2 regions of the Pseudomonas sp. HLG18 genome follow, and region 2 is predicted to be linked to the other one. Evidence: riboswitches for the same ligand, from Rfam matches in the RefSeq annotation. Region 2 holds a riboswitch; the other holds the start of a gene.
What was found. A riboswitch is a leader RNA that binds a small molecule or an ion and turns the genes downstream of it on or off. The one in region 2 is predicted to bind cobalamin.

Region 1 (16,166 bases), 1.6 Mb from region 2:
TGCGGCTGCGCCGCACGGTCGCTGCGCTCCCACCCCCGGATCAATCCCTCCACTCAGCCTGCCGACGGGCCCTGCGATCAAAAACGGTGCTCGAGCTAACGCTCATGGTTTGAGTGGGGGGAGCAGGGCGTGTTTGGCTTTGGTTTTGTTGTGGGTTTACCCCTCACCCCAGCCTTCTCCCCAAGGAGAGGGAGCCGATTTGTGGGCTTTTCAAAACTTGAGTTCGACTCGGTATTGCAAGTCGGCACAACTCTCCCAATCAACTCGGTCGGTTCCCTCTCCCTACGGGCGGTCCGACGTTTCGGGAGGGCTAGGGTGAGGGGCTCTTGATCTGGCTCTTGATCTGGCTCTTGATCTGGCTCTTGATCTGCTTTTGATCTTTAGCCCCTTCGGCAGGCCGAGCGGAGGTGTCCATCAGGGGGTAGGCGCGCAGCGCCGTGCGGCGAAGCCGCATACATCGAGAGGAGGTGCAGCGAAGCAAACCGTAGGCGATGCCCCCTGATGGACACCGTAGCGAGGGGACACTGAGCCTAGGCGAAGTGCCGTACGCCGGGGCAAAAGCCTTTTGGTGGACCTGCCCCATCACAACGGACGCCAAGAAGCTGGCTATTTAGCCGCCTGCCTTAAGACCCTGGCGTATTCGTTCGGAGAACGGTACCCCAAGGCAGAGTGCAGTCGGCTGCTGTTATAAAACCCATGGATGTAGTTAGCGATTGATAGTTGAGCCAGCCTCTTGCTGGGATAGACGCCATACGCCTCCTCCCTTTTCAGAGTAGCGAAAAAGCTCTCAGCCACTGCGTTATCCCAACAATTTCCCTTTCGACTCATGCTTTGCGTGAAGTCTTTCTTGGCCAAGGCCAGTCGGAATTTGCTACTCGCATACTGACGCCCTTGGTCGGAATGAAAAACCACACCACTAGAGCCGGAACAGGCGCTCCAGGCATTCAGGAAGGCATTCTCGACCAAATCGTCGGGCATCCGATCCGACAGGCTATAGCCCAATATTTGGCGCGTCTGGATGCTCAAAACCACTGCGAGATACAACCAACCTTCTTTGGTTGAGATATAGGTGATATCACTGACCCAAGTCGGTGTGGGGTTATCGATGGAAAACTGACGAGCGAGCAAATTTCTCGCAACAGGCAAGTAGTGGTGACTGTCGGTGGTACGGGGCTTGAAACCGCCTTTGGATCTACCGCGTATGCGTTCTTCGTGCATCAGCCGGCTCACTCGCTTGTGGCCCACTGTATGCGCTTTTCGCCGTAAGGCCTCGACCAGCCGTGGTCGGCCATATGTATTTCGGCTGGCCATATAAACCTTACGCAAATCAACGCGAATCTGCGCATCCCGATCTGGACGCTCCTCGCGATGCTGGTAGTCGTAAAAACCTGAAATCGAAACATCCATCACCCGACACAGCATGCGCACCGGGAAGTGAGCCCGTTCAGCAGCGACGAAGGCGTATCTCACCTGGACTCTCTGGCAAAGAATACCGCCGCCTTTTTTAGGATTTCGCGCTCCATCTTGAGTTCGGCCACCTCCGCTCGCAAACGCGCAAGCTCGCTGTCTTCTTTGGTGATGGCTTTGCGTTCTGGAGAACTCAACGGTAATCCCTTGCGCGCAGCATCAACCCAGTTATCGAGCGTTTTCACGGACATCTCGAGCTGACGTGCGGCTTCGGTTCTACCAACGCTTTCCGCGAGTGCGATAGCTTGAGCCTTGAACTCATCGGTGTAGTTACGGCGAGTGCTTGGGTACATGGCAACCTCCAAGATAGCGATTTAAGTATCGCTTCTTGGCGTCCGTTGTCACGGGACAGGTCCATGCTTACTTTTCGGCGTTTGGAAAAGTGAGTCGCTGTAAGAGCGAAACCATAAGAGGCCGTTACCGCAGCAACGGATATGCCCACAAAACCAAAAAGCACCAACCATTGACCCATCACGAACCCATGCGTAGCCTTGCGCTTTCGAGGTTCTTCGGCCCACGCCGAAGCTAAGAAGGGAACGCGGTCCAAGCCGCGGCTGCCCCCGCAACTGTGAACGGTGCTGTTCGCTGCCACGCCACTGCCAACTCAATCCAGAGCCAGCGGGAAGGCGCAGCGAACCCCGGGCCAAGGCCCGAACACCGTCAGCCAGGAGACCTGCCTCGTCACAGATTCTCACTTTCAACCGGGCGGGGTGATCCGGTGGCGAACTCTCCAGGCACGCACCCGCGTTGCCGGTCTCGTCCCGTATGCCCGCCACCTTGCCAAAGGGCATCCGATGAAAACACTGGCCAAACTCCCCGTCACCATCGTCACCGGCTTCCTCGGCTCGGGCAAAACCACCTTGCTGCGGCACATGCTCGACAACGCCCAGGGCCGCCGCATCGCGGTGATTGTCAACGAGTTTGGCGAGCTGGGCATCGACGGTGAAATCCTCAAGCAATGCACCATCGGCTGCACCGAAGAGGAAGCCACCGGCCGCGTCTACGAACTGGCCAACGGCTGCCTGTGCTGCACGGTTCAGGAAGAGTTCTTCCCGGTGATGCGTGAACTGGTGGCCCGTCGCGGCGACCTTGACCACATCCTCATCGAAACCTCGGGCCTGGCCCTGCCAAAACCGCTGGTGCAAGCCTTCCAGTGGCCGGAAATCCGCAGCGCCTGCACCGTTGACGCGGTGATCACCGTGGTCGACAGCCCGGCCGTGGCCGCCGGCACCTTCGCCGCGTTTCCGGATCAGGTCGACGCCCAGCGCAAACTCGATCCGAACCTGGACCACGAATCGCCACTGCACGAACTGTTCGCCGACCAACTGGCCAGCGCCGACCTGGTGATCCTCAACAAGGCCGATCAGACCAGTCCTGAAGACCTCGCTCGTGTGCGTCTGGAAGTCGCCGAAGAACTGCCGCCAGCGGTGAAAATCATCGAAGCCAGCAACGGTCGCCTGCCGCTGGACGTGCTGATCGGCCTCGGTGCCGGTTCCGAAGAACACATCGACAGCCGCCACAGCCATCACGATCACCACCACGGTGAAGGCGATGACGATCACGATGACCACGATCACGACGCCTTCGACTCGATCTCCATCGAACTGCCGCAAGCCGACGAAAGCCTGCTGCTCGATGCGCTGACGCAACTGGTGGTCCAGCACGGCATCCTGCGGGTCAAAGGCTTCGCGGCGATTCCGAACAAGCCGATGCGTCTGCTGATCCAAGGCGTGGGCACGCGTTTCGACAAGCACTTCGACCGTCAGTGGGGCGCCGATGAGGCGCGCGTGACGCGTCTGGTGTTGATCGGTCAGGAATTGGATGCCGCTCAACTCGAAGCGCAACTGCGCGCCGCGCTCAGCGTTTAAGCCATGCACCTGCTCAGGACCCAGCCCGGCGGTTTCGTGTCGGATGACAACATTGCCGACCTGGGACAAACCCCCGCCGAGTTGGTGATCCTGTGCAGCGGCGATTCCAGCCTGGCGCTGCTCGCCGAAGCGGCGCAGCAACTGCCCGAGGATTACCCGAGCGTGCGGCTGGCCAACCCGATGCAGGTGCAGAATCATGCATCGGTCGACCTCTATGTCGATGAGGTGCTGCGCCACGCCAAGGTCATTCTGATCTCGCTGCATGGCGGCATTGCTTATTGGCGCTATGGCGTCGAGCGACTGGTCGAGTTGTCCGAGCGTGGCGTGCAGGTGATTCTGGTGCCGGGCGATGACCGTCCCGACCCGGAGCTCAGTGACTTGAGCACCGTAGGCGCCGAGGATCGTGACCGGCTCTGGCAGTTCCTGCGTCAGGGCGGCATGGGCAATGCGCTGGATTTCTTTCGCTGTCTGGCCAATCGCTGGCTGGCGCGGGATTACGTGTGGGGCGAGCCGCAAACGCTGCCGCGCACGGCGATTTATCACCCGAACAAAAACACCGCTGCACTGAGTGACTGGCAAGCCGATTGGCGGCCTGGTCAACCGGTGGCGGCGGTGTTGTTTTATCGCTCGCATTTGCAAGCGGCGAACACGGCGTTTATCGACGTGTTCTGCCAACGGCTTCAGGCGGCCGGTCTCAATCCGCTGCCGATCGCCGTGGCCAGTTTGAAAGAGCCCGGCTGCCTGTCGGTGGTCGAGGACTGGCTGGATGAGGTCGAAGCCTCGGTGATTTTGAATACCACCGGTTTCGCCCAGTCCAGCCCGGAAGCGCCGCATCTGCGCCCGTTCCGTCGCAACATACCGGTGATTCAGGCGATCTGCGCCCAGGACAACGAGCCCGGCTGGCGCGACAGCGAGCAGGGCCTCGGTCCGCGGGATCTGGCGATGCACATCGCGTTGCCTGAGCTCGACGGTCGGATCATCAGCCGGCCGATCAGCTTCAAGGATCTGGCCTGGCGCAGCGAGCGCAGTCAGTCCGACGTGGTGTGTTATCGGGCCCAGCCCGAGCGCATGGATTTCGTGGCTGAACTGGCGCGGCGCTGGGTCGATCTGGCGCGGGTGCCGAACGCTGAAAAGCGCATCGCCCTGATCCTCGCCAACTACCCGACCCGGGACGGACGCATCGGCAATGGCGTCGGCCTCGACACGCCAGCCGCCGCGCTGAATATCCTGCGGGCGTTGCAGGCCGAAGGTTATCCGCTGCCGGCCGACCTGCCGGACAGCGGCACCGAACTGATCCGGCAACTGCTCGGCGGCGTCAGCAACGACCTCGATACCCTCGATCAGCGCCCGTGCCAGCAAAGCCTGGCGATGAATGATTACCTGGCGATGTTCAACGCACTGCCCGAAGTCAATCGAACAGCGGTGCTGGAGCGTTGGGGCTCGCCGCGACACGATCCGATGTGCCGTGACGGGCGGATGATGATTGCCGGTCTGCGTTTTGGCCTGGCTTTCGTCGGCATTCAACCGGCGCGGGGTTATCAGGTCGACCCGAGCGCGGTGTATCACGACCCTGATCTGGTGCCGCCGCACGCGTACCTCGCGTTCTATTTCTGGCTGCGCCAGACCTACGGCGCTCACGGCGTGATCCACGTCGGCAAGCACGGCAACCTCGAATGGCTGCCGGGCAAGGGCGTGGGTCTGTCGGAGAATTGCTGGCCGGACGCGCTGCTCGGGCCGCTGCCGAATATCTATCCGTTCATCGTCAACGACCCGGGCGAGGGCGCCCAGGCCAAGCGTCGCACTCAGGCGGTGATCATCGATCACCTGATGCCGCCGCTGACCCGTGCCGAAACCTACGGCCCGTTGCGCAATCTGGAACTGTTGGCGGACGAGTATTACGAAGCACAATTGCTCGATCCGCGCCGCGCCCGGGAATTGCAGCGCGACATTCTGCAACTGGTGCGTGACACGCAGATCGATCGCGAACTGCAACTGGATGCCGCCCTCGACAGCGATGCCGACGCGGCGATCTGGCTGCCGCGCCTGGACACCTATCTGTGTGACTTGAAGGAGTCGCAGATCCGCGATGGTCTGCACATCTTCGGTGAGTCGCCGACCGGGCGTTTGCGTATTGATACCTTGCTCGCGTTGCTGCGCATCCCGCGTGGCGATGGCAAAGGGGCGCAGTCGAGTCTGTTGCGGGCGTTGGCCAAAGCGTTTCAGTTGGGGTTCGATCCGCTGGATTGCGCACTGGCTGATCCCTGGGCCGGCCCGCGTCCAATGGAGTTGCTGTCGGTCAGCGACGAGTTCTGGCGCACGGCGGGGGATACCCGCGAGCGTCTGGAGCTGTTCGCGGCGCAATTGATTGAGCAGACACTCAACCAAAATCAAGCCTTGCACAATCCCTGTGGGAGCGGGCTTGCCCGCGAAGGCGTCGTGTCAGTCAATATCCCTTTCACTGACATACCGCTTTCGTCGGATCGCCGCCCGGGGACAAGCCCGCTCCCACAGGGACCGTGCTGGGTTGAAGTCGGTGCAATCCTCGACAACCTGCGCGAAGTGATTGCCCCACGCCTCGATGCCTGCGGCCCGGCCGAAATGCACGGCTTGCTCGACGCGTTGAGCGGCCGATTCGTCCCGGCCGGCCCCAGCGGCGCGCCAAGTCGCGGCCGCCTCGACGTGTTGCCGACCGGGCGCAATTTCTACTCGGTGGACGTGCGCAATCTGCCGACCACCACGGCCTGGCGAATCGGTTTCCAGTCGGCCACGCTGATTCTGGAGCGACACCTGCAGGATCACGGCGACCACCTGCGTCAGCTCGGTTTGTCGGTCTGGGGCACCGCGACCATGCGCACCGGCGGTGACGACATCGCACAGGCCATGGCGCTGATGGGCGTGCGCCCGGTGTGGGCCACGGGCAGTCAGCGGGTCGATGATTTCGAGATTTTGCCGCTGAGCCTGCTCGACCGGCCTCGGGTTGATGTCACGTTACGGGTCTCCGGATTTTTCCGCGATGCGTTCGCCAACCTGATTCGTTTGTTCGACGCTGCCGTACAAGCCGTGGCGGAACTGGACGAGCCGGACGACCTTAATCCGCTGGCCGCCAAAGTCCGCGCCGAACGCGAGGCGTTGCGCCAGTCGGGGCTGGATGAGGAGGCTGCCCGGCGTCAGGCAGGCTGGCGGATCTTCGGTGCCAAACCCGGCGCTTATGGCGCAGGTGTGCAGGGCGCTATCGATGGTCGCCTCTGGCAAACTCGCGAGGATCTGGCCGAGGTCTACCTGAACTGGGGCGCCTACGCTTACGGCGGTTCCGATGAAGGCACCGCCGCTCGCGAGCAATTTGTCCAGCGCCTCAGCCAGGTGCAGGCCGTGCTGCAAAACCAGGATAACCGCGAGCATGACCTGCTCGACTCCAACGACTATTACCAGTTCCAGGGCGGCATGCTCGCTGCCGTGGAAAGCCTGCGCGGCGAAGCGGCGGCCAGTTATCACGGCGACCACAGTCAGCCGGATCTGCCGAAGATCCGTACGCTGAAAGAAGAACTGAACCGTGTGATTCGCTCCCGAGCGGCGAATCCGAAATGGATCGACGGGGTCAAGCGTCACGGCTATAAAGGCGCGTTCGAATTGGCGGCGACGGTCGACAACCTGTTTGCCTTCGACGCCACCACGCAATTGATCGACGATCACCAGTACGCGTTGCTGGCCGATGCCTATCTGCTGGACCCGGCGACCCGCGAGTTCGTGCGCGAGCATAATCCCCACGCGCTGCGCGACATGACCGAGCGCATGCTCGAAGCGCAGCAGCGCGGGATGTGGCAGGAACCCGGTGCTTACAAGGAAGCGCTGGAAAACCTGCTGCTGGATATAGAAGAAGAGAGCTGAGACTGAACATGACCGACACCCCGCATTTCCCGCTCTCCGCCGTGGTCGGCGCCGAGGATCTGAAGCTGGCGTTGTACCTGACGGCCATCGACCCGAAAATCGGTGGCGTGCTGATCGAAGGCCCCCGCGGCATGGCCAAGTCGACTCTGGCCCGGGGCCTTGCGGATTTGCTGGCCAGCGGTCAGTTCGTCACCTTGCCGTTGGGGGCGACGGAAGAGCGGCTGGTTGGCACGCTGGATCTGGACGCGGCGTTGAGCGACGGTCGCGCGCAGTTTTCCCCGGGCGTACTGGCCAAGGCTGACGGCGGTGTGTTGTATGTCGATGAAGTGAACCTGCTGCCGGATCATCTGGTGGACTTGTTGCTCGATGTAGCCGCCAGCGGCACCAACCTGATCGAGCGCGACGGTATTTCCCATCGGCATTCGGCGAAGTTCGTGCTGATCGGCACGATGAACCCGGAAGAAGGCGAACTGCGCCCGCAATTACTCGATCGCTTTGGTCTGAACGTCGCCCTGAGCGGTCACACGGCGCCGGTCGAGCGCGGGCAGATCATTCGCCGTCGGCTGGATTTCGACAGCGACCCGCGGGCTTTCTGCGGGCAGTGGGAAACCGAGCAACACGCCCTGCGCGAGCGTTGTGAAAACGCCCGCAATGCGTTGGCAAACATTCCTCTTGACGATCAAGCGCTGGCACAGATTACCGAGCGCTGCTTTGCGGCAGGCGTTGACGGTTTGCGTGCCGATCTGGTCTGGCTGCGTGCCGCCCGGGCGCATGCGGCCTGGCGTGGGGCCGAAGCCATCGGCGAGCAGGACATCGATGCCGTCGCTGAATTTGCCTTGCGTCATCGTCGCCGGGAACAGTCTTCGTCCAGTGCACAACCACCGGCTCAATCGCCATCCGGCACTCAGCTCGAGCCGAGTGAAGGGCAGGGGCAATGGGGTGAAATGCCGGCGCCGGCCCTCACCACCGGTGCGCGCCGCGAAGTGCCGACCTGGCCGCCACACCTACAAAAAAAGCCTTAGGCATTCGCCCCCGATCCGACGCGGGGGCGAATGCCAGACCTCGCGCCGGGCGCCTCGATAACGGCCGACAGGGCAAACGTCATGCCGCTCGCAGCGGTTCGGTGAACTGGCCGGGAACATTGCTCAATGGCCGCCCGAAAGTGCGCGCGGATCTGTTGTTTCAACTGCGCACCCGCAGCCCCCATGAATTGTGGTTGGTGATCGTCGATGCCTCGGCCTCGACCCGACGTCATCAAGCATTGAGCGATGCCAAAGGCGTGCTCGCGCAATTGTTCGATGATGCTTACCGGCAACGGGCGCGACTCGCCTTGCTGACTGCCAGTGGCGCGGCGCCGAAATGGCAGGTGCAGGGTTTGAAAGCTTCCAGCGGACTGCGTGTGTGGCTCGATGACTTGGGAGCGGGAGGCGGCACGCCATTGCTGGCGGCGCTGAACGAGGCCGAGCACTGGCTGACGGTACGCCGCAAGCGGTTCCCGGCCGAACAACAGCGTCTACTGGTATTGACCGATGGGCGCTTGAAAGAATGGTCGGGGTTGCCGGTGCTGGCCTGTCCGGGCCTGTTGATCGATATCGAACGCGGGCCGATCAGGCTGGGCAGGGCGAAGCAGTTGGCGACTGCACTGGAAGCGGATTACCGGCATATCGACGACCTGCTGTCTGTCTGAGGTCTATGCTGCATCCAGCCCACATCACAAGGAGTGAATCATGCGCGTACTGGTTGCCAATCCTCAGGACGATTTTCGCGTAAAGGCTTACGCCGGCACCAACGGCGTGCTGCTGGCAATGGATCTTGCCGAACCCCGCCGCAAAGGCCTGCTGGGGTTTGCCATCGAGAAGCAGCAGGGCGACAGGCCGTGGCAGTTTCTGTTCAACAGCCTGACCTTTCCCGGCAAGGAACACACTTTCGCGCAGTTTCACGCCACGCCCAGTGACATCGCGCCGCTGCAGAAATTTCGCTGGGCCGATTACGCGGTCAATCCGGGCACAACCATGCATTACCGCGTACATCTGGCCTATGGCACGGCCGATGCGCCGGTGCTTGGGGAGTCGCTGGAACTGAGCATTACCTCGGATGACGGACACCCGACCAACCAGAGCGTGATCTTCAACCGCGCCGTGGCTGCCAGTCAGGCGTTCCAGCGCAAGTTTCCCGATCTCGATGCACAGATCAGCGCCAACAAGAACATGCCGATCGAAGCCTGGCCCGACGCTGCGCGGCAATGGCTGGAAAACGGCCTGCTCGGACGTTTGCAGGGCTTTATCGAGCGAGCTGTCGACGGGCAATGGGCACTGGACATCGCGATTTACGAGTATCAACTGCAAGCCATCATCGACACGGTGAACGCCGCCTTCGATCGCGGCGTACAGGTGCGGGTGCTGTATCACGCCCGGCCCGATGACGAAGACACCACGATGAACGAGGCCAGCCTTGCCAAGCTGCCGGAAGCCAACAAGCGGGGCCGGGTCACCCACGACATTTTCCATGACAAGTTCATCGTCCTCAGTCGCATCGCTGGCGGTGAGCGGCAGCCCCGGGCCGTGCTGTGCGGCAGCACCAACTTCACCGCCAACGGTGTTTATCGTCAGGCCAACGTGGTGCATGTGCTGGACGACACCGTCGTCGCGGCCAGTTATCTGCAGACGTTCGAGCAGGTCTGGGCGACGCCGGCGGATGTCGGTGCCACCCGGGACTGGATCACCCAGCACAACCCGATGAACCCGGCGCAACCGCTGTTTGCCGGGTTCTCGCCGCGCAGTGGTGGTGCCGATCTGCGCGAGTTCGTCGACATCATTAACGCGGCCAGGAAGGACGTGCTGTTCGTCACGGCATTCGCCTTGCCCGACGCGATTCTCAACGCATTGCTCGGTCAGCCTCACGACGACATCCTGCGTTACGGCCTGCAAAACACGGTCAGCCGCATCACCGGGTTTCACGCTGACCGAACCGCTGAGTTCGCCGCCACCGCGCTGCTCAACACCGGGCTGGAAGGCTGGCTGAAAGAGAACATGAAAGGCCAGAAGGGCAACCTGCTGGTGCACACCAAGGCGATCGTCACCGACTTCACCAGCGACAGCCCGACCATCATCAGCGGCAGCCACAACCTCAGCACCTCTGCCAGCAACGGTAATGACGAGAACTACCTGATCATTCGCGGCGACACCGAACTGGCGGACCGTTACGGCCTTGAGCTGCTGCGCTTCTACGAGCATTACCGCTTCCGCTATTTCGCTAAAAAACTGGCGTTGAAGCAGGTGCAGCCGCTGGCGGCGAATGACAGCTGGACCAACGACTATTACGTCGAAGGGGATTTGCGTCAGCTGTCTCGCCTGCGGTTTGCCGGACGCTAGGGTTTATACATCCATTGCCTGACGGTACTGCCGGGTGCGGCGACTGAGATACAACCGGTCGCGAATCAGCGCCCAGAGTGCCGACACTTCGGGATGCGGCTGGCGACCCCGGCTCAGGCGGGCCATCTGGAAACGTACCACGGCCATGTTCGCCAGTGCGGCCAGCGGTTTGCGTTTCCAGCGGATCGGCGGCAGTTGTGGTTCGCTGTGGCGGCCTTCGCGCCAGTGTTTGACCAGACTCGGTTCGATGGCCAGCGCAGTGGCGATGCCGGCCATGGCGATACCGCTGTCGAGCACTTGTTCGACGATGGGCAGGCGCCGGATACCGCCGGTGACCATCACTGGCATGCGGGCCACTCTGGCCAGTTCACTGGCCATTTCCAGAAAGAACGCCTCACGGGCCAGGGTGCGTCCGTCGCGGGCTTCGCCTTGCATCGCCGGCGCTTCGTAGCTGCCACCGGACAGCTCGAGCAGGTCGATTGGCTGTTCGTTGAGCCATTCGATCACCTGACGCGCGTCGTCCGTGTCGAAGCCGCCGCGCTGGAAATCCGCGGAGTTGAGCTTCACCGCCACGCAAAACTGTGGTGAAACGGCCTGACGCACAGCCTCGATCACCGACAGCAGCAGGCGCGCACGGTTTTCCAGCGAACCGCCCCAGCGGTCGGTGCGGCGGTTGGTCAGCGGCGAGAGAAACTGACTGAGCAAATAACCGTGGGCAGCGTGGATCTGGATACCGCTGAAACCGGATTTCTCGGCAAGCACGGCACTCCTGGCGAAACGTTGAATGACCTCTTCGATGTCGTCCTCGGTCATCGGTTTGGGCTCGGCGAACAGTTTTGAGAACGAACCCATTTCCAGCGCCACTGCCGATGGCGCCAGCGCTTGCTGGCCCATATTGGCGAAGGTCTGGCGGCCGGGATGGTTGAGCTGAACCCAGACTTGTGCGCCTCCACTGCGGGCGATTTCGGCCCATTGACGGAAACGGTCCAGATGCCGCTCGTCTTCGAGCACCACGCCACCAGGGCCGGTCATGGCGCGGCGGTCGATCATGACATTACCGGTCAGCAGCAAGCCGGCGCCGCCGTCGGCCCAGGCTTGATACAGGCGAAACAGTTCGCGGGAGGGAGCCTGGTCACGATCGGCGAGGTTTTCTTCCATGGCGGCTTTGGCGATACGGTTGCCGACGGTCTGACCGTTGGGCAGTTTCAAAATCTGGAAGGGCGACATTGCTTGACTCCTCATCAGTGATGGAGAAAGGCTAAGCTTAAAGTCAACTTTAATGTCAAGCAGGCAAATCGAGGCTGAAATGAAAATCGGTGAATTGGCGCAACGGAGCGGGCTGAGCGCTTCGAGCATTCGCTTCTACGAGGCCCAGGGCCTGATTCCGAAAGTGGAGCGGCTGGGCAATGGCTACCGGCGTTACCCGCCGCAAGTGCTGCAAACCCTGAACATTATCCGCAGTGCCCAGCAGGCCGGATTTTCCCTGGAAGAACTCAAGCAGTTGCTGCCAGCCGCCGGAACCGGCGAATTCAAGCACGAAGAATTGGTGGAAGGCCTGACGCGCAAGGTCGAGCAGATCGAAGTCATGCAGCAGCATCTGGCGCAGAGCAAGGCGCGGCTGCTGGAGGTGATCGAGAACATTCAATCCAAGCCCGAAGGCATGAGTTGCGGTGCCAATGCCGACCGGGTGTTGTCGACGCTTTACCCGTAAAAGTCCGGTGATGTCTGCGGCGTACAGATTTTGAAATGATTTCCAGCTGTAGGAAAAGTCATCTGAGCCTGTACGCTTCAAGGCCTTTTTTCATTCAGGATTTGCATGAATACCCTCTCGGAGCCTCCCAGTTCTACTCAAAGAACAACGTTCCCTTCGCGCCATGGCGCGGTCTTGACGCACTCGCAGCATCCAGTCTTCCGACTCCCGACTATCGTTGATGGCGCAGCCTTCGAGCTTTTGCGCCGCACTTTGCCGTGCCCGGCAGCCTGAAATCACTGAAGAGAGATAGAGACAGAATATGGAATGGTTAGCGGATCCCACGGCGTGGCTGGGCTTGTTGACACTGATCGTGCTGGAACTGGTGCTGGGTATCGACAACCTGGTGTTCATCGCGATCCTGGCGGACAAGCTGCCGCCGCATCAGCGCGATCGTGCGCGAATCATCGGCTTGAGCCTGGCACTGATCATGCGTCTTGGCCTGCTGGCGAGTATTTCCTGGCTGGTCACCCTCACGGCACCGTTGTTCGAAGTGTTCGGCAAGAGCTTCTCCGGCCGTGACCTGATCATGCTATTCGGTGGCGTGTTCCTGTTGTTCAAGGCGACCATGGAACTGCACGAACGGCTTGAGGGCCACGTCGGCGAGCGTTCGACCAACACCGCTTATGCGCTGTTCTGGCCGATCGTGGCGCAGATTGTCGTGCTCGATGCGGTGTTCTCCCTCGATGCGGTGATTACTGCCGTGGGCATGGTTGATGAACTGGCAGTGATGATGATTGCGGTGATCATTTCCATCGGCCTGATGATCGTTGCCAGCAAGCCGCTGACCCGCTTCGTCAACGCACACCCGACAGTGATCATGCTGTGCCTGGGCTTCCTGATGATGATCGGTTTCGCCCTGACTGCCGAAGGCCTGGGTTTCCACATCCCGAAAGGTTATCTGTACGCCGCGATTGGTTTCTCGATCCTGATCGAGGTGTTCAACCAGATCGCCCGTGCTCGCCGCAAGCGCTCGATGCAAGGCTTGCGCCCGATGCGTGAGCGTACGGCGCACGCGGTGATGCGTCTGTTGGGTGGCCGTAAACTGGCGGTGGAAGAGGTGGGCGAGGAGATTTCCGACTTGCTGGACGATGGTCAGGCGCCAAGCGCGGAGCTGTTCGACCGTCGCGAACGGGTGATGATCAGCGGCGTGCTGCAACTGGCCGAGCGGTCAATCCGCACACTGATGACCGTCCGTGCGGATGTCGATCACATTGATCTGGCGGACGACGCAGCGGCGATTCGTACGCGACTGATGCATTCGTCCTACTCTCGTCTGCCGTTGATTCGCAACGGTGCGGTGGATGAGCCGTTGGGCTTCGTTCACAAAAAGGAGCTGCTCAAGGAGTATCTGGCCGGCAACGAGCCGAACCTTGAACACCTGGTGCGCAAGACCGTCAATCTGCTGGACAGCTATTCGATCCTCAATGCGTTGGAGCAAATGCGTGCGGCGTCGACCCACATCGCGTTTGTGGTCAACGAATTCGGTGACTTCGTCGGCGTATTGACCATGACCGACATTCTCGAATCGATTGCCGGTGAACTGCCGGACGCCAGTGAAATCGCCGGCCCCGATGTGGTCGAGGAGCAGGGCGGGTTCATCGTCAACGGTGCGTTGAACCTGACCCGCATCCGCGAACACACCGGTTTTTGCGCCGAGCCGACCGAGGATTACCAGACCTTGGCCGGGCTGGTGATGAGCCTGCTGGATCGCCTGCCGATGAAAGGTGATCGACTGGAGCATGAAGGCTGGGGCATGACCGTGATGGCGGTCGAAGAGCGTCGCGTGACGCGGGTGTTGCTGGTGCGTGAGGCCTGACGGCACTTTCAGGAAAGGTTCCACCGTTTTGCGCGGTGGACGGTGCAGAGGGTGCGGAGGGTGTGACGCAGCCAGTTCAGGTCATGGGCCGATTTGCGCGGTACAGCGAAGTGTCGGGTTTTGCCGAGGAATTGGGTGAAATCTTGAAGGAGGGATTCTTCCGAACCGATGCCTTTCAGTTTTTTGACCAGAACACCCTCCTTGTAGAACAACACCGTCGGGGTGCCCGTGACATCCGGATGTCGACACGACTCTGCGGTATCGAGCATGAAGATATCCATCCAGGGCCGAAAGGGCTTGGCGATCTCGAGAAAAACCGGGCCGGAAGACACGCAGGCACCGCAGTGCTCGTTGAAGAAATACAGGACGACGAGGCGCCGGGCTTTCAAGACCTTCCGGTACGTCGGAGGCAATGCTGAATATCGAGTCGGTGTCGTCATCGGAACCTCCTTTATTCGATGTGCTGGACAGTACGACGTTAGGGGAGTCGCGACCGTTGCTGCAACTGTCAGAGTTGACAGGTGCAGCCCGCGCCCAATCGTGCATCGCGCACCAGGATGTGGCCCGGATACCCGCCATGTGTGGCGCAAAGTAGCGAAGTGATTAATCAATGTTCGTTGCAGCGTTTCGCAGGTTTTTTCCATCCCTTTGATTCAAAACACAATTCAATCCTTTGCAGATTCCCCTTGAATCCTGTGGCACACTTTCTGCTGTCTATTCCGTAGTAACAAACCAAGTTCCGGTATAGCGGAATAAACAACTTCCTGGAGTGCTTGCCATGCATCGCCGACCTTCCTTGTTCAAAGCGTGTGTTTTTGTTCTCGCGGCTTCGTCCGCTGTCATGGGTATGGCCCAGGCGGCCGACAGCAAGCTCGACAGCGTCCTGGCCCGTGGAAAACTGATTGTGGGCACCGGTAGCACCAATGCGCCGTGGCACTTCCAGGGCGCGGACGGCAAGTTGCAGGGCTTTGATATCGACATCGCCCGGATGGTGGCCAAAGGTCTGTTCAATGACCCGAGCAAGGTCGAGTTCGTGGTGCAGTCGTCCGATGCGCGGATTCCCAACCTGCTGACCGACAAGGTCGACATGAGCTGCCAGTTCATCACCGTCACCGCCAGCCGTGCGCAGCAAGTGGCGTTCACCCTGCCTTACTATCGCGAGGGCGTCGGTCTGCTGTTGCCGAACAACAGCAAGTACAAGGAAATCGAAGACCTGCAGGCCGCCGGCGACAGCGTGACCGTCGCGGTGCTGCAGAACGTGTACGCCGAAGAGCTGGTGCATCAGGCACTGCCCAAGGCCAAGGTCGATCAGTACGACAGCGTCGATCTGATGTATCAGGCAGTGAATTCCGGCCGCGCCGATGCTGCCGCCACTGACCAGTCATCGGTCAAATACCTGATGGTGCAGAACCCTGGCCGCTACCGCAGCCCGACCTACGCCTGGAGCCCGCAGACCTACGCGTGCGCCGTCAAACGCGGCGATCAGGACTGGCTGAACTTCGTCAACACCACCCTGCATGAAGCCATGACCGGCGTTGAATTCCCGACCTACGCCGCGTCGTTCAAGCAATGGTTCGGCGTGGATCTGCCATCGCCCGCCATCGGTTTTCCTGTCGAATTCAAATGATCCCGTGAGAGCGGGGCGCCCTGATGCGCCCCGCTCAAGGTACTGCCGACCATGAACTATCAGTTGAACTTTGCCGCCGTGTGGCGCGATTTCGACACCTTGCTGGCGGGGCTCGGTCTGGGCCTGGAACTGGCGCTGGTGTCGATCGCCATCGGCTGCGTGATCGGCCTGCTGATGGCGTTTGCCTTGCTGTCCAAGCATCGCGCCTTGCGGGTGCTGGCATCGGTGTATGTGACGGTGATCCGTAACACGCCGATTCTGGTGTTGATTCTGTTGATCTACTTTGCGTTGCCGAGCCTGGGGATCCGGCTGGACAAGATCCCGTCGTTCATCATCACCCTGTCGCTGTATGCCGGGGCCTACCTGACCGAAGTGTTCC
Region 2 (16,166 bases):
CATGGGCAGCTGCTTCCAGTCGGCGGTGTAGCTGGCGGAGAACGGTTGAAGGTCTGCCGCCTGCGCGAAAGGCAGGGTGAGCAGAGCGCAAGCGAAGAGCAGGGCGCGACGCATAAAATCTCCTAGTTTCGAATCAAGTGACCGCTGGCCCCGAGTAACTGGCCATCCAGTAAAGCACCTTGCTCGCCGAGGGCCAGCCGTCCTTCGGCAAACCAGCGTACGGCCATCGGGTAGATCAGGTGCTCCTGAACATGAACCCGTTGCGCCAGACTCTGTGGCGAATCGTGCAACTCTACCGGTATTACTGCCTGTACGACCAGTGGCCCGCCATCGAGTTCCTCGGTGACGAAGTGCACGGAGCAGCCGTGTTCGGCGTCGCCGGCTTCCAGCGCGCGCTGATGAGTGTGTAACCCTTTGTATTTGGGTAGCAGCGAGGGGTGGATGTTGAGCAGGCGACCCTGGTAGTGACGGACGAAGTCAGCGCTGAGAATGCGCATGAAGCCTGCCAGTACCACGAGTTTCGGATTGAATTCGTCGATCAGTTCGATCAGGGCGGCATCGAAGGCCTCGCGACCTTCGAAACCCTTGTGATCCAGCGAGCGGGTGGCGATACCCGCGTCACTGGCGCGTTGCAGGCCATAGGCGTCGGCGCGGTTGGAAATCACCGCAGCGATGCGGACCGGGCTGTCGCCGGTCCGCGTGCTGTCGATCAGGGCCTGCAAGTTACTGCCGGTGCCGGACAACAGCACCACGACATCACAGGTATTAGGCATTAGTGAGCCTTGAGGTTTTTCAGCTCGACCTGGGCCGCGCCTTCGGCAGCGACACCGATCTGGCCGATGACCCAAGGCTGTTCGCCGGCTTCACGCAGGTTGCTCAGTGCAGATTCAACGTGCTCCTGAGCCACGCAGATGACCATGCCCACGCCGCAGTTCAGTACGCGGTGCATTTCGGTTTCGTCGACGTTGCCTTGCTCTTGCAGCCAGTCGAAGACGGCCGGGCGAGTCCAGCTGGCCACGTCAACCACGGCTTGAGCGCCTTTTGGCAGAACGCGCGGGATGTTGTCCAGCAGGCCGCCACCGGTGATGTGGGCCATGGCCTTGACGGCGCCGGTGTCCTTGATCAGCTTGAGCAGCGGCTTCACGTAGATGCGGGTCGGGGCCATCAGCAGATCGGTCAGCGGCTTGCCGTCGAGCTGAACGGTTTCGATGTCGGCGCCGGAGACTTCGATGATCTTGCGGATCAGCGAGTAGCCGTTGGAGTGCGGGCCGGACGATGGCAGGGCGATCAGGGCGTCACCGGTGGCGACTTTCGAGCCGTCGATGATTTCCGCTTTTTCTACAACGCCGACGCAGAAGCCGGCCAGGTCGTAGTCTTCGCCTTCGTACATGCCAGGCATTTCAGCGGTTTCGCCGCCCACCAGCGAGCAGCCAGCCAGTTCGCAGCCTGCGCCGATACCGGTGACGACGGTGGCGGCAACGTCGACGTTCAACTTGCCGGTGGCGTAGTAATCGAGGAAGAACAGCGGCTCGGCACCGCATACCACCAGGTCGTTGACGCACATGGCGACCAGATCCTGGCCGATGCTGTCGTGCTTGTTCAGGTTCAGTGCCAGACGCAGTTTGGTGCCGACGCCGTCGGTGCCGGAAACCAGTACGGGCTGTTTGTAGCCGGCCGGGATTTCGCAGAGGGCGCCGAAACCGCCCAGTCCGCCCATGACTTCCGGGCGCGCAGTGCGCTTGGCGACGCTCTTGATGCGTTCGACCAATGCTTCACCGGCGTCGATGTCTACACCGGCGTCCTTGTAGCTCAGGGAGGGTTGCTTGCTCATGATCCAGGCCTTTAGGGGAGGGGATTCAGGGGTAACGACCGAGTCCAGCGGGAACGCCGAAACCGACGGGGGCGATTGCCTCACGCGAATTTCGATGTGCCCGGCTGTTGCCGGTCTGCGAAGGCGCGCGATTTTATCAGGCTTGAGGGGCAGCGGCCATCCTCGCGCCGACGGGCAGGGCCATATCGGCCGAAAAATTTTGCAATTGAAGCTGTGGGTGACATCACGGGTGCCTGTATAAGGAACCGTCTATCGTTAGGACTGTGCAAAAACTTACCGCCAGCGTGTGAATGTTTTGCAACGGCTTGTGGTCACAGGCTTGCTCTATCCGGTTCACGCGGCCTGTTCCAGCCGCTCTTGTCGACGGGAATTCTCCATGCGTTTGTGTAAATTGCTGTTTGTGGGCTGCTTGTCTCTCTTCAGTCTGGCGAGCCAGGCCGAAAACCTCAAAGGTCTTTATCAGGTTCGCGAGCCGGTTAATGGCCAGTCGCCCGAGGAGCGTGATCGCGCTACCCAGGCTGCACTGGATACGCTGGTGTTGCGTCTGACCGGTGACCCGAAGGCGCCGCAGAACCCCGGGCTGGCGCCGATTCGCAAGGATCCGCAGCAGATCATCAGTCAGTTCGGTTTCGATGCCGGGCCGCCGGAAGTATTGAAGGTCGATTTCGACCCGGCTACCACCGAGCAGGCGCTGCGCCGTGCCGGGTTGTCGCTGTGGGGCGCCAGTCGGCCGTCGATCCTGGGCTGGTGGCTGAACGACTCCGCTGAGGGGGCGAGTCTTGTGGGTGATGGTCAGGCCAGTGCCGCGCCGTTGCGACGTGCCGCCCAACACAGAGGTTTGCCATTGCGTTTGCCGCTGGCGGACCTGAGTGAGCAATTGGTTGCAACCGCTCCGACGCTCGAAGGTTCCGACCCCGCGCCGCTGAATGCCGCCTCGGAACGTTACAGCGCCGATGCACTGCTCGCCGTGCATGCCCGTGAAGAAGGCGGTCAGTGGCAGGCCAAGTGGCATTTGTGGCTGGGGGATCAAAAAGAGGCGGGAAGCGTGCAGGGGGCTGATCAGGCCGCTGTTGCCGATGCTGTGATGCTGGCGGTCGCCGAGCGCCTGGCGCCTCGCTTTGTCGCCAAACCGGGTGCCTCGGGGCAGCAGACTCTGGAAGTGCAGGGCATGAATCTGGAGCATTACGCAACGTTGCTGCGGATGCTCGAACCCTTTGGTGTGCGGCTGCAGAGTGTCGATGCCGATCGTATCGTCTATCGGGTCAACGGCAGTGCCGATCAGTTGCGGGCGCAGTTGTCGCTGGCGAAGTTACAGGAAATGCCGGCCGAGGCGCCGGCTCCGGTGGCTCCGCAGCCTGCGGTGCCAGGCGGTGCGCCTGTCGTTGCACCGGCGCCGGTTCCTGCGGCGCCGTCGTTGCGATTCCGCTGGTAGGTTTTTCTTTCATATATAGAAGCAATGGAGTGTTACATGGCCGATACGCGGCGTTGGTTCTGGCTCGGTGGGGTGCTCCTGCTTTGCGCGTTTGTCTGGTTGCTGCATCCGATCCTCACGCCGTTTCTGGTGGCGCTGTTGCTCGCGTATCTGTTCGACCCGCTGGTGGACCGTCTGGAGCGCCTCGGACTATCCCGCACCTGGGGCGTGATCGCGGTATTTGCCGTGTTCACTCTGATCGTCACTACGTTGTTGCTGGTGCTGGTGCCGATGCTCGCCAAGCAACTGCTGCGTCTTTACGAGCTGGCACCGCAGATGCTCGACTGGCTGCAGCACACGGCGCTGCCTTGGGCGCAGTCGAAGCTGGGGCTGGCGGATGGCTTCTGGAAGTTCGACAAGGTCAAGGCTGCGATCACCGAGCACATGGGCCAGACCACCGACATCGTCGGCGTGGTGCTGAGTCAGGCCACAGCCTCCAGTCTGGCCCTGATCGGCTGGCTGGCGAATCTGGTGTTGATCCCGGTGGTCAGTTTCTATCTGCTGCGCGACTGGGACGTGATGATGGCCAAGATCCGCAGCCTGTTGCCGCGTGATCGTGAAGAGCGCGTGGTGGCGCTGGCGGGCGAATGTCACGAGGTGCTTGGCGCTTTCGTGCGGGGGCAGTTGCTGGTGATGCTGGCGCTGGGCGTGATCTATGCGGCGGGCCTGATGATTGTCGGTCTGGAACTGGGCCTGTTGATCGGCCTGATCGCCGGGCTGGCGGCCATTGTGCCTTATATGGGGTTTGTGATCGGGATCGGCGCGGCGCTGATTGCCGGGCTGTTCCAGTTCGGCGGCGACCTGTACCCGATGATCGGGATTGTCGCGGTATTCATGGTGGGGCAGGCCCTGGAGGGTATGGTGCTGACGCCATTGCTGGTCGGTGATCGAATCGGCCTGCATCCGGTGGCGGTGATCTTTGCCATTCTGGCTGGCGGCGAGCTGTTCGGTTTTACCGGTGTGTTGCTGGCGTTGCCTGTGGCGGCGGTGATCATGGTGCTGGTGCGTCACGTTCATGACTTGTACAAGGACTCTGACATGTACAGCGGAGTGGATGATCCGAAGCTGTAACGTGAGGGAGGGCCCGCCCGGTGGATTGCCGGGTTGGCCCGTCTCGTGCAAAGCAATGCTGACGCCTGTGCGCCAAAGAAACTGTCATAAAACCAGCGTGTTAACGCAAACCTTTGATTTTGCTTGGGGTCTGTCGCATTGTGCGCTCCGCTTCACGGGTATAAACTTCGCACACTTTACACAGAGGCCACTAACGGTTCCTTGGGAACTGTTCAGTCAGCATGAAACCGATTCAGCTGCCCCTAGGTGTGCGTCTGCGTGACGACGCCACCTTCATCAACTACTACCCAGGCGCCAATGCCGCTGCACTCGGCTATGTCGAGCGTCTATGCGAAGCCGACGCCGGCTGGACCGAAAGCCTGATCTATCTGTGGGGCAAACACGGGGTGGGGCGTACGCATCTGTTGCAGGCCGCGTGCCTGCGTTTCGAACAGATGGGCGAACCGGCGGTGTACCTGCCGCTGGCCGAGTTGATGGATCGCGGCATAGAAATTCTCGACAACCTCGAACAGTACGAACTGGTCTGCCTGGATGACCTGCAGGTGATTGCCGGCAAGCCCGATTGGGAAGAGGCGATGTTTCACCTGTTCAATCGTCTGCGTGACAGCGGTCGCAGGTTGCTGATTGCCGCCTCCACCTCGCCACGTGAATTACCGGTGAAACTGGCGGACTTGAAATCGCGCCTGACCCTGGCGCTGATTTTCCAGATGCGTCCTCTCTCCGATGAAGACAAATTGCGCGCCCTGCAATTACGCGCATCCCGTCGCGGTCTGCACCTGACCGACGAAGTCGGGCATTTTATTTTGACTCGCGGTACCCGCAGCATGAGCGCGCTGTTTGACCTGCTCGAGCAGCTCGATCAGGCCTCTTTGCAGGCTCAACGCAAGCTGACCATTCCCTTCCTGAAAGAAACCCTGGGCTGGTAAAACCGGGGCTCTCAGCTGGTTTCGGCATATTTCAGGCGCCAGAAAATCCGCTTTCCTGTGCATTGCGCAGGCCGCGTCTCGATTCAAATAGGCTTAAGCGCTTAGATGTAAACGAGAAACCGAGAAGTCACAAAAAGATCGATTGAATTTGCAAATGAGGCTGATAGCGGGCATAGTCTCGGCTTCTTTACAACTATCAGCCACGGTCGTGCCCATGCTAAAGCGCTTCGCACCCCTCGTGCCTCTCGCACTCGTCACCCTGTTGTTCGGTTGCGCTGCTCATTCACCTGTCAATCAAGAGCAGCAACAGCAGGCTAAAAATTCTGCCACCGCCCAGTCTTCCGTTATTTATCAGGAAGAACTGGACACCGAAAAGGAACTGGCCGACTTCAACGGCAAGAAGCCTTACCAGCTTCCGGTTCTGGCCGACAGCATTCTTGAACGCGGCATGTCCCTGATCGGTACCCGTTACCGTTTCGGCGGCACCTCTGAAGCCGGGTTCGATTGCAGCGGTTTCATCGGCTACCTCTTCCGCGAAGAAGCCGGCATGAACCTGCCACGCTCCACTCGCGAAATGATCAACGTGGATGCCCCGCTGGTTTCGCGCGGCAACCTCGAGCCGGGCGATCTGCTGTTCTTCGCCACCAATGGTCGTCGCGGTCGTGTAAGCCACGCCGGGATCTATCTGGGCGACAATCAGTTCATCCACTCCAGCAGTCGTCGTAGTGGCGGTGTCCGTATCGACAGTCTGGGTGACAGCTACTGGAGCAAGTCCTTCATCGAAGCCAAACGTGCTTTGGCGAACGCTCCAACCGTGGTTACCGCTCGCAAGTAATCACGCCTATGTCGCCACGCTCGTGGCGACAAGCGGTCCTTCAGGGGCAATAGACTTAAACTTTACAAGGTGAAGTTAAAGTCTTACTTGAAGTTTGCCGCGTAGCCGCTAGAATCCTGATCTATATTGATGGCAAACCGCCTGCGTTCCCCCGCAGGCGGTTTTGTTTTCTGTCGAATCGGCAGTAAAAGCCGCAGCCAGATCAGGATGTTCTGCTTATGACGATGACGGCCCGCCTTGCCCTGATGTTCTTCGCAGCGCTGCTCAGCGCTTGCGCCAGTCGCACTCCGCCGCCAGCCCCCGTGGTTCGCGCGCCGGTTGTGTTCGGATCCTCCCAGGCTTTTTCTCCCGCTGCCGAAGACGTACTGTTCCGTGCGCTCGGGCTGGTTGGGACGCCTTATCGCTGGGGCGGCAACACGCCGGATTCCGGTTTTGATTGCAGCGGCCTGATTGGCTTCGTCTACCGCGATGCTGCCGGCATCAGCCTGCCGCGCTCTACCCGCGAGATGATCGTCATGCAGGCGCCGAATGTCGGCAAGGAAGGGCTGCAGACCGGCGACCTGATCTTCTTCGCCACCAATGGCGGCTCCCAGGTCAGTCATGCGGGGATTTACGTCGGGGAGGGGCGCTTCGTTCATGCGCCAGCCACCGGCGGTACCGTGAAGCTGGACAGCCTGTCGAAGGCCTATTGGCAGAAGGCCTATCTGAGTGCCAAGCGCGTTCTGCAGCCGGAGCATCTGGCGCATAACCCTTAGTCATTCGAAGCAATAAAAAAACCTGTGGGAGCACATCGGCTCTCACAGGTTTTTTTGTTTCAGGGTCGGGCTATTTGGCTGCCGACACTCGCCAGACCTTGTTCCCGACGTCGTCTGCCACCAGTAAGTCGCCTTGTTGATCAATCACCACGCCAACAGGGCGTCCCAGGGCGTTTTCATCCTTGTCGAGGAAGCCTGTCAGTACGTCTACAGGTGTTCCATTCGGCTTGCCGGCGCTAAACGGTACGAAGATCACCTTGTAGCCACTGTGGGGCTTTCGGTTCCACGAGCCGTGCTGACCGATGAACGCGCCTTCCTTGAATTGGGCCGGCAGCGTGTTGCCCTCGGCAAAGGTCAGGCCCAGTGAGGCGGTATGCGGACCGACGGCGTAATCCGGGGCGATGGCCTTGGCCACCAGGTCCAGGTTTTGTGGCTCGACGCGGACATCGACGTGCTGGCCGTAATAGCTGAACGGCCAGCCATAGAAACCACCGTCCTTTACCGAGGTGATGTAGTCCGGCACCAGATCGCTGCCGATCTCGTCCCGCTCGTTTACCGCTGTCCACAGCGCGCCGCTTTTCGGTTCCCAGGCGAGGCCGTTGGGGTTGCGAATGCCTGAAGCGAAGATCCGGTGATTGCCGGTGGCGCGGTCCACTTCCCAGATCGCCGCGCGGCCCTCTTCCTGATCCAGGCCGTTTTCGCCGACGTTGCTGTTCGAGCCGACGGTGACGTAGAGCTTGCTGCCGTCCTTGCTGGCAATGACGTTCTTGGTCCAGTGATGGTTGAGCGGGCCGCCCGGCAGGTCCACGACCTTGATTGGCTGGCTCTTGATTTCCGTTGCCCCGGGTTCGTAGTGGAAGCGTAACAAACGGTCGGTATCAGCGACGTACAGGTCATTGCCGACCAGTGTCATGCCGAACGGCGAGTTCAGGTTCTGCAGAAACACCGTGCGCGTTTCCGCCACGCCGTCGTGGTCGGCATCGCGCAGCAGGGTAATGCGGTTCGGGCTGGGAACCCCTGCGCCCGCACGGCCCATGACTTTCTTCATCACCCAGCCGCGTATGCCCTTGCTGTCGTCCGGTTTCGGCGGGGCATTGGTTTCCGCCACCAGTACATCACCGTTGGGCAATACGTAGAGCCAGCGCGGGTGATCGAGGTTTTCGGCGAATGCGGCCACTTGGGTGCCGGCGGCTGCGGTTGGTTTCGCACCGGCCGGCCAGCCGATCGCCGGGGCGATGTTCACCGTCGGAATCAGGGTTTTATTCGGTTCGGGCAGTTTGGGGGATGGGCCGGTGCCGTCCGAGACTTGCAGGCTGGAGGATTCACCACAGGCGGTGAGCCCTCCGGCGAGTGCGATGACGAAAACGAGCTGGGGCTTGCGCATTACTGATCTTCCCTATGAATGCATTCCTAATCATAGAGAAGTGCGCGAGCCCGATGGTTCAACCGCTCAGCCGCGCGCCTCCTTGAACAGCACGGCAATGCCGGGATGGTAGTTGCCGGCCTCGCTGCGCAATTTGCGGTAGGCGTAGGGGAAGTACCAGGCGACGGCGCAGGTGTGTTCCTTTTGCAGGTCGTCGACCATGTCCTGCAGTTCTTCCGGGCTGGCGCTGTGCTGGGCTTTCTGTGGGGCGACGAACAGGCAGCCGAGTTTGAGATCGCTGGCGTAGCTGATGCGCTTGGCATCGCTGGTGATATCGGCCAGGGCCTGAGTCAGATTCAGGTTGTTGACGCGCGGCCAGCGTTGGGTCGCCTGAATGTAAGCGCGATCTTCGGCGCCGGCCAGGAACAGGTCGGCACGGGCATTGCGTTCGCCTTCCTCATTCTGTTTGCGCGTGGCGGTGTCACGCAGGGTGACCAGTTCGGCCATCCATGCGGCGGCGGACAGCAGGCCGAGGTTGGCTTTTTCGTCGTGCCAGTAGGGCGTGTCGTTGTCGCCACGCACGGTGTTGTAGCGGTCGATACAGTCAAACCAGCGTTCCAGCACCGGGCGCAGGAATTCCAGCCGCGGATTGCTGATGATCATGCCTTGCATGGTGCTCTCCCTTGTTATTGTGATGTGCTCTCTGCAGTCAAAAAGCATGGCTCTTTGATATCACTGCTGGCAGTGTGGCACAAGATTGGCGTCAGTTAATTGATCGGCGGCAGTTATTCGCCGCACAAGCCCCTCTTCAATTGACGCTCCACCCCCAACCCTCTAACCTTCGCGGCTTGTTTCAGGTGCTCTGTGGCGCATGTCGACAGAGTGAAACAGGGAAGCCGGTGAGGCGGGTCTTCAAGTGATGAACCCTCACGATCCCGGCGCTGCCCCCGCAACGGTAAATGAGTAAAAGCTGCGTTCGATGCCACTGCTGCAAAGCGGGAAGGCGCGCAGCCAGGCACCAGCCGCTCATGAGCCCGGAGACCGGCCTGATCCATCCAGCGGCATCACGGTGGGCGATGCCAGGCTTGTTGCCGTCTGTTCTTGTGCCTGCCCGCCGTTATCCAGCCTCAACGGAGAGCTTCCCCATGACTGATTCCCCCGAACGCGACGAGCGTCACCTGGCGCGCATGCAGCGTAAAAAAGCCGTGATCGACGAGCGCATCGCCAATTCGCCAGACGAATGCGGCCTGGTGCTGGTGCTGACCGGTAATGGCAAAGGCAAAAGCAGCTCGGCGTTCGGCATGCTCGCCCGCGCCATGGGTCACGGCATGCAGTGCGGCGTGGTGCAGTTCATCAAGGGCCGCAACAGCACCGGTGAGGAACTGTTCTTTCGCCGCTTCCCGGAGCAGGTGCGCTTCCATGTGATGGGTGAGGGATTCACCTGGGAAACCCAGGACCGCCAGCGTGACATCGCCGCCGCCGAAGCTGCATGGGAAGTGTCCCGCGAGCTGCTGCGTGATCCGTCGATCGGTCTGGTGGTGCTCGATGAACTGAACATCGCCCTCAAGCACGGTTACCTCGATCTGGATCAGGTGCTCAGCGATCTGCAGGCCCGCCCGCCGATGCAGCACGTGATCGTCACCGGTCGCGCCGCCAAGCCGGAAATGATCGAGATGGGCGACACCGTCACCGAAATGGGCATGATCAAGCACGCCTTCCAGGCCGGCATCAAAGCGCAGAAAGGCGTCGAACTTTGAATCAACCACGTCACTGCCCGGCGGTACTGATCGCCGCGCCGGCCTCCGGTCAGGGCAAGACCACCGTCACCGCCGCGCTGGCCCGTTTGCATCGCAATCAGGGGCGCAAGGTTCGCGTGTTCAAGTGCGGTCCGGACTTTCTCGATCCGATGATCCTCGAGCGCGCCAGCGGTGCGCCGGTCTATCAATTGGACATGTGGATGGTCGGCGAGCAGGAAAGTCGACGTCTGTTGTGGGAAGCCGCCGATGAAGCGGATCTGATCCTGATCGAAGGCGTGATGGGTTTGTTTGACGGTACGCCGTCGAGCGCCGATCTGGCGCGGCATTTCGGCGTGCCGGTGCTCGGCGTGATCGATGGTACCGCGATGGCCCAAACGTTCGGCGCACTGGCCCTGGGCCTGGCGCGTTATCAGCCGGACCTGCCGTTCGCCGGGGTACTGGCCAACCGCGTTGGCACCGTGCGCCATGCGCAATTGCTCGAAGGCAGCCTTACCGAAGGCCTGCGCTGGTACGGCGCGCTGTCCCGTGAAACCGGGATCGAACTGCCAAGCCGTCATCTCGGTCTGGTGCAGGCCAGCGAACTCAATGACCTCGACGTGCGTCTCGACGCCGCCGCCGAAGCGCTGGCCGGCACCTGCGAGGTAGCGCTGCCGCCGGCCGTGGAATTCGCCGCGCCAGAAATCGTTGAGACTGAAAAGTTGCTCGAAGGCGTGCGAATTGCCGTTGCCCGCGACGAAGCCTTCGCGTTCACCTACGGTGCCAGTCTCGATCTGTTGCGGGCGATGGGCGCCGAGTTGAGTTTCTTCTCGCCGATCCGCGATGCGCAATTGCCCGACGCCGACAGCTTGTACCTGCCCGGCGGCTACCCGGAATTGCACCACGTTGCCTTGTCGCAGAACGCCGACATGCTCAACGCGATCCGCGCGCATCACGCCGCTGGCAAACCGCTGCTCGCCGAATGTGGCGGCATGCTGTACCTGCTCGGCTCGCTGACCGATGTCGAAGGCACCCGCGCTGACTTGGTCGGCCTGTTGAGTGGCGATGCCGTGATGCAAAAGCGCCTCGCCGCTCTGGCCTTGCAAGAGGTCGACCTGCCGGAAGGCCTGTTGCGCGGCCACACCTATCACCACTCCCTGACCACCACCGAGCTGACGCCAATCGCCCGTGGCCACAGCCCCAACGGCGGGCGCGGTGCCGAAGCGGTGTATCGGCAAGGGCGGATGACCGCCTCGTACGTGCATTTTTACTTTCCATCGAATCCGTCGGCGATTGCCGCACTGTTGGTGCCATGACCGACAACGCATTCACTGAAACCGAGCGCGAAGCGGTCTACCGCGCCATCGCCGAACGCCGCGACATGCGCCACTTCAGCGGCGGCACGGTCGAGCCTGAATTGTTGCGTCGTTTGCTGGAGGCCGCGCATCAGGCGCCGAGCGTCGGCCTGATGCAGCCGTGGCGCTTTATCCGCATCAGCGACCGCGCTTTGCGTGGCCAGATCCAGAACCTGGTTGAAGAAGAACGCGTGCGCACCGCTCAAGCCCTGGGCGAGCGCAGCGACGAGTTCATGAAGCTCAAGGTCGAAGGCATCAATGACTGCGCAGAAGTGCTGGTCGCAGCCTTGATGGACGATCGTGAACGACACATTTTCGGTCGTCGCACGCTGCCGGAAATGGACATGGCCTCATTGTCCTGCGCGATCCAGAACCTGTGGCTGGCGGCGCGTGCCGAAGGCCTGGGCATGGGCTGGGTGTCGCTGTTCGAACCGCAGGCGCTGGCCGATCTGCTGAAACTGCCAGCCGGGGCCAAGCCGCTGGCAGTGCTTTGCCTGGGGCCGGTCAAGGAATTCTATCCGGCGCCGATGCTGGTACTCGAAGGGTGGGCGCAGGCGCGTCCGCTCAATGAGCTGCTGTATGAAAATTTCTGGGGAGTGAGTCAATGAGTGTGGCGTTGTTGAGTGTCGCCGCGGTCGCGCTGGATGCGCTGCTGGGTGAACCGAAGCGCTGGCATCCACTGGTGGCGTTCGGCAATTTTGCCGGGCGCATCGAGCAACGTTTCAACACCGGCGGGCGTGGGTGGCGCAGCCATGGTGTCACCGCTTGGGTGATCGCGGTGCTGCCATTGACGTTAATTGCCACGGCATTGTCCTGGGCGCCTTATGTGGGCTGGGTTGTCGAGATCATCGCGCTGTATTGCGCCCTCGGCATGCGCAGTCTCGGTGAGCACGTCGAGCCGGTGGCCAAGGCTTTGCGCAGCGATGACCTGGAAGAGGCGCGCAAGCGCGTGGGTTACCTGGTCAGCCGTCAGACCAGTGAGCTGGACAGCACGGCTGTCGCCCGTGCCGCCACCGAGTCGGTGCTGGAAAACGGCAGCGATGCGGTGTTCGCTGCAATCTTCTGGTTTGTCGTGGCCGGTGTTCCGGGCGTGGTGCTCTATCGTCTGAGCAACACCCTCGACGCGATGTGGGGTTATCGCAACGAACGCTTCGAGCGTTTCGGTTGGGCCGCGGCAAAAATCGACGATGTCCTCAACTACATTCCCGCACGGCTTGTGGCGTTGACCTACGCGCTGCTCGGCAAAACCCGACTCGCGCTGAAATGCTGGCGCACCCAAGGCCCGAAATGGGACAGCCCGAACGCCGGCCCGGTGATGGCCGCCGGCGCAGGTGCCCTGGGCGTGGAGCTGGGCGGGCCGGCGATCTATCACGGCGAGCTGCACGAGCGTGCGCAACTGGGCGAGGGTGCGCCGGCGGATGCCGATTCCATCGATCGCGGCTGGCAATTGGTTCAGCGCGGGGTATGGTTATGGCTGCTGATTCTCTGCGTGGGGGCTGAATTCTATGCTTGAGCACGGTGGCCGGCTGCGCAGGGCGGCGCTTGAATACGGCATCGCGGAAGAAGACTGGCTCGACTTGTCCACCGGTCTGGCGCCGTGGCCGTTTCCGGTTCCGGAAATTCCGCTGCGGGCCTGGGCGCGCTTGCCGGAATCCGATGACGGTCTGGAGCAGGCCGCGTGCGACTACTACGGCGCCGCGCAGGTTTTGCCGGTGGCCGGTTCGCAGATGGCCATCCAGTTGTTGCCGCGATTGCGCCGGGCCGGCAAGGTTGGCGTGCTGTCGCCGTGTTATGCCGAGCATGGCGAAGCCTGGCGGCGCAGCGGTTACATCGTCCGCGAAGTGTTGGAGCAGGAAGTCGATTTCTTCCTCGACGGCCTCGACGTGCTGGTGGTGGTCAACCCGAACAATCCCACCGGCCTGAGCCTGACTCCGGCGCGCCTGCTCGACTGGCACGCACGGCTGGCCCAGCGCGGCGGCTGGCTGGTGGTTGATGAAGCGTTCATGGACAACACGCCGCAGTTAAGCCTTGCCCCGCATGCGCATCAGGTGGGGTTGATCGTCCTGCGTTCGTTCGGCAAGTTTTTCGGTCTGGCCGGTGTTCGACTCGGGTTCGTGCTGGCGGAGCGCAAGCTGCTCAGATTGCTGGCCGAGCAGGTCGGACCCTGGGCTGTCAGCGGGCCGACCCGGGTATTGGGGCAGGCCTGCCTGCAAGACACCGAAGGTCATACCCGCCAGCGGATCCGCAGTGACGAAGCCAGCGAACGGCTGGCTGCACTGCTCGAACGCTATGGCTTCAAGCCTCAGGGCGGCTGTGCGCTGTTTCAGTGGCTGATCACCGAGCATGCTCACGCACTGCACGAATTCATGGCCCGTCGCGGCATCCTCCTGCGTCTCTTCACGCACAACAGCAGCCTGCGTTTCGGTCTGCCCGCCAATGTCGCCGATGAAGCGCGTCTTGAGCAGGCCCTGCAAGCGTTTGCCATGGACCGCTCTATGGACAAGAAACCCGCATGACTACGTTAATGGTGCAAGGCACCACCTCCGACGCCGGCAAAAGCACGCTGGTGACGGCGCTGTGCCGCTGGGCAACCCGTCAGGGCGTTGCCGTAGTGCCGTTCAAACCGCAGAACATGGCGCTCAACAGCGCAGTGACCGCCGACGGCGGCGAGATCGGCCGGGCGCAAGCGGTGCAGGCGCAGGCGGCGTTTCTCGAGCCACACACCGACATGAATCCAGTGCTGCTCAAGCCCAACAGCGACACCGGTGCCCAGGTCATCATTCATGGACGTGCGGTCACCAGCATGAACGCCGTCGCCTATCACGACTACAAAGCCATCGCCATGCAGGCCGTACTGGCCTCTCACGAGCGCTTGAGCGCTGCGTATCCGCTGGTGATGGTCGAGGGCGCGGGCTCGCCGGCGGAGATCAATCTGCGCGCCGGTGACATCGCCAACATGGGCTTCGCCGAAGCGGTGGATTGCCCGGTGCTGTTGATCGCGGACATCAATCGGGGCGGCGTGTTTGCCCATCTGGTGGGCACGCTGGAACTGCTGTCGCCGAGCGAACAGGCACGGGTGAAGGGCTTCATCATCAACCGCTTCCGTGGCGATATCGCCTTGCTGCAACCGGGCCTCGACTGGCTGGAACAGCGCACCGGCAAACCGGTGGTGGGCGTGCTGCCGTACGTGATGGACCTGCATCTGGAAGCCGAGGACGGCATCGACCAGCGCCAGATCGACAAGGCCGAGCAAGTCTTGAAAGTGGTGGTGCCGGTGCTGCCGCGCATCAGCAATCACACCGATTTCGATCCCCTGCGACTGCATCCGCAGGTTGACCTGCAATTCATCGGCCCGGGGCAAACGATTCCGCCGGCCGATCTGATCATCCTGCCGGGATCGAAAAGCGTGCGCAGTGACCTGGCGTATTTGCGCGCCAATGGCTGGGAAACCGCCATCCGCCGTCATCTGCGCTATGGCGGCAAGCTGCTGGGGATCTGCGGCGGTCTGCAAATGCTCGGCGAGCAAGTGCATGATCCGCTCGGCCTGGAAGGCGCACCGGGCTCCAGCACCGGTCTGGGGCTGTTGGCGTTTGAAACGCAGCTCGAAGCCGAGAAGCAATTGCGCAATGTGCGCGGGCGTCTGGCGCTGGAAGATGCCGAGGTCAGCGGTTATGAAATTCATGCGGGTGTGACGACAGGGGCTGCGCTGGAAAACGCTGCTGTCCATCTGGATGACGGCCGCTGTGATGGCGCGCAAAGTCTCGACGGGCAGATTTTCGGTACCTACCTGCATGGCCTGTTCGAATCGCCGGCGGCCAGTGCGGCGCTGTTGCGCTGGGCCGGTCTGAACGATGTGCAGGAGGTGGATTACCACGGCCTGCGCGAACGCGATATCGAGCGTTTGGCGGATCTGGTGGAGAAGCATCTGGATACCGGGCTGTTGTGTGAACTCTGTGGTATCCAGGCCGGATGTGATGGCCTCTTCGCGGGCAAGCCCGCTCCCACAGGGTGTTGAGGTGTACTCAAGTGCCATGTCCGGCCGACATCCATTGTGGGAGCGGGCTTGCCCGCGAAGAGGTCAGTTGTCTCAACGAATTTTTTTCAGGATGCCTCCATGCTCCAGTTGATCCTCGGCGGCGCCCGCTCCGGCAAAAGTCGCCTGGCCGAAAAGCTCGCCACTGACAGCGCGCTGGCCGTGACGTACATCGCCACCAGTCAGCCGCTGGATGGCGAGATGAATGAACGCGTCGCCCATCACCGTGCCCGTCGTCCCGCCGAATGGGCGTTGATCGAGGAGCCGCTAAAGCTCGCCCGGGTGCTGCGCGAGAACGCCAGTGCCGAGCGTTGCCTGCTGGTGGATTGCCTGACGCTGTGGCTGACCAATCTGCTGATGCTCGAAGACGCCGAACGCCTCGCCGCCGAGCGCGAAGCCCTGCTTGAATGCCTGGCGTCGCTGCCGGGTGAAATCATTTTTGTCAGCAACGAGACCGGAATGGGTGTCGTGCCGCTGGGCGAATTGACTCGCCGCTACGTCGATGAAGCCGGTTGGCTGCATCAAGCTCTGGCCGAGCGTTGTCAGCGAGTCGTCCTGACCGTCGCCGGCCTGCCCCTGACTCTTAAAGGACCTGCGTTATGACTCAAGCCTGGTGGCTGAACCCGTGCAAGCCGGTGGATACGGACGCCGTTGAAAGCGCGGCAGCCCGTCAACAGCAATTGACCAAACCCGCAGGCTCCCTCGGGCGACTGGAATCTGTAGCAGTGCAACTGGCCGGATTGCAGGGGCAGATCAAGCCGAAACTCGATCAGGTCTGGATCGCGATTTTTGC

Region 1: it holds a riboswitch for cobalamin, as region 2 does, so the genes downstream of both, cobW (cobalamin biosynthesis protein CobW) here and cobO (cob(I)yrinic acid a,c-diamide adenosyltransferase) in region 2, are expected to answer to the same signal.

Annotation. Positions count from the first base shown of each region.
Region 1 covers NZ_CP195831.1:2,305,112-2,321,277, reverse strand. The annotation lists gene ACSPX5_RS10600 (IS3 family transposase) at 607-1,470, opposite strand; gene ACSPX5_RS10595 (transposase) at 1,467-1,760, opposite strand; cobalamin riboswitch at 1,953-2,162, shown strand; gene cobW (cobalamin biosynthesis protein CobW) at 2,262-3,335, shown strand; gene cobN (cobaltochelatase subunit CobN) at 3,339-7,220, shown strand; gene ACSPX5_RS10580 (ATP-binding protein) at 7,229-8,242, shown strand; gene ACSPX5_RS10575 (vWA domain-containing protein) at 8,212-8,907, shown strand; gene ACSPX5_RS10570 (phospholipase D-like domain-containing protein) at 8,948-10,591, shown strand; gene ACSPX5_RS10565 (NADH:flavin oxidoreductase/NADH oxidase family protein) at 10,595-11,818, opposite strand; gene ACSPX5_RS10560 (MerR family transcriptional regulator) at 11,898-12,302, shown strand; gene ACSPX5_RS10555 (TerC family protein) at 12,604-14,160, shown strand; gene ACSPX5_RS10550 (thioredoxin family protein) at 14,169-14,600, opposite strand; gene ACSPX5_RS10545 (transporter substrate-binding domain-containing protein) at 14,939-15,787, shown strand; gene ACSPX5_RS10540 (amino acid ABC transporter permease) at 15,839-16,166, shown strand, end outside.
Region 2 covers NZ_CP195831.1:692,449-708,614, forward strand. The annotation lists gene ACSPX5_RS03280 (DUF3108 domain-containing protein) at 1-114, opposite strand, end outside; gene purN (phosphoribosylglycinamide formyltransferase) at 123-773, opposite strand; gene purM (phosphoribosylformylglycinamidine cyclo-ligase) at 773-1,831, opposite strand; gene ACSPX5_RS03295 (DUF2066 domain-containing protein) at 2,208-3,263, shown strand; gene ACSPX5_RS03300 (AI-2E family transporter) at 3,300-4,373, shown strand; gene hda (DnaA regulatory inactivator Hda) at 4,595-5,299, shown strand; gene ACSPX5_RS03310 (C40 family peptidase) at 5,514-6,134, shown strand; gene ACSPX5_RS03315 (C40 family peptidase) at 6,353-6,889, shown strand; gene ACSPX5_RS03320 (PQQ-dependent sugar dehydrogenase) at 6,960-8,273, opposite strand; gene ACSPX5_RS03325 (hypothetical protein) at 8,340-8,924, opposite strand; cobalamin riboswitch at 9,091-9,316, shown strand; gene cobO (cob(I)yrinic acid a,c-diamide adenosyltransferase) at 9,398-10,009, shown strand; gene ACSPX5_RS03335 (cobyrinate a,c-diamide synthase) at 10,006-11,301, shown strand; gene bluB (5,6-dimethylbenzimidazole synthase) at 11,298-11,948, shown strand; gene cbiB (adenosylcobinamide-phosphate synthase CbiB) at 11,945-12,853, shown strand; gene cobD (threonine-phosphate decarboxylase CobD) at 12,846-13,856, shown strand; gene ACSPX5_RS03355 (cobyric acid synthase) at 13,853-15,355, shown strand; gene cobU (bifunctional adenosylcobinamide kinase/adenosylcobinamide-phosphate guanylyltransferase) at 15,455-15,976, shown strand; gene cobT (nicotinate-nucleotide--dimethylbenzimidazole phosphoribosyltransferase) at 15,973-16,166, shown strand, end outside.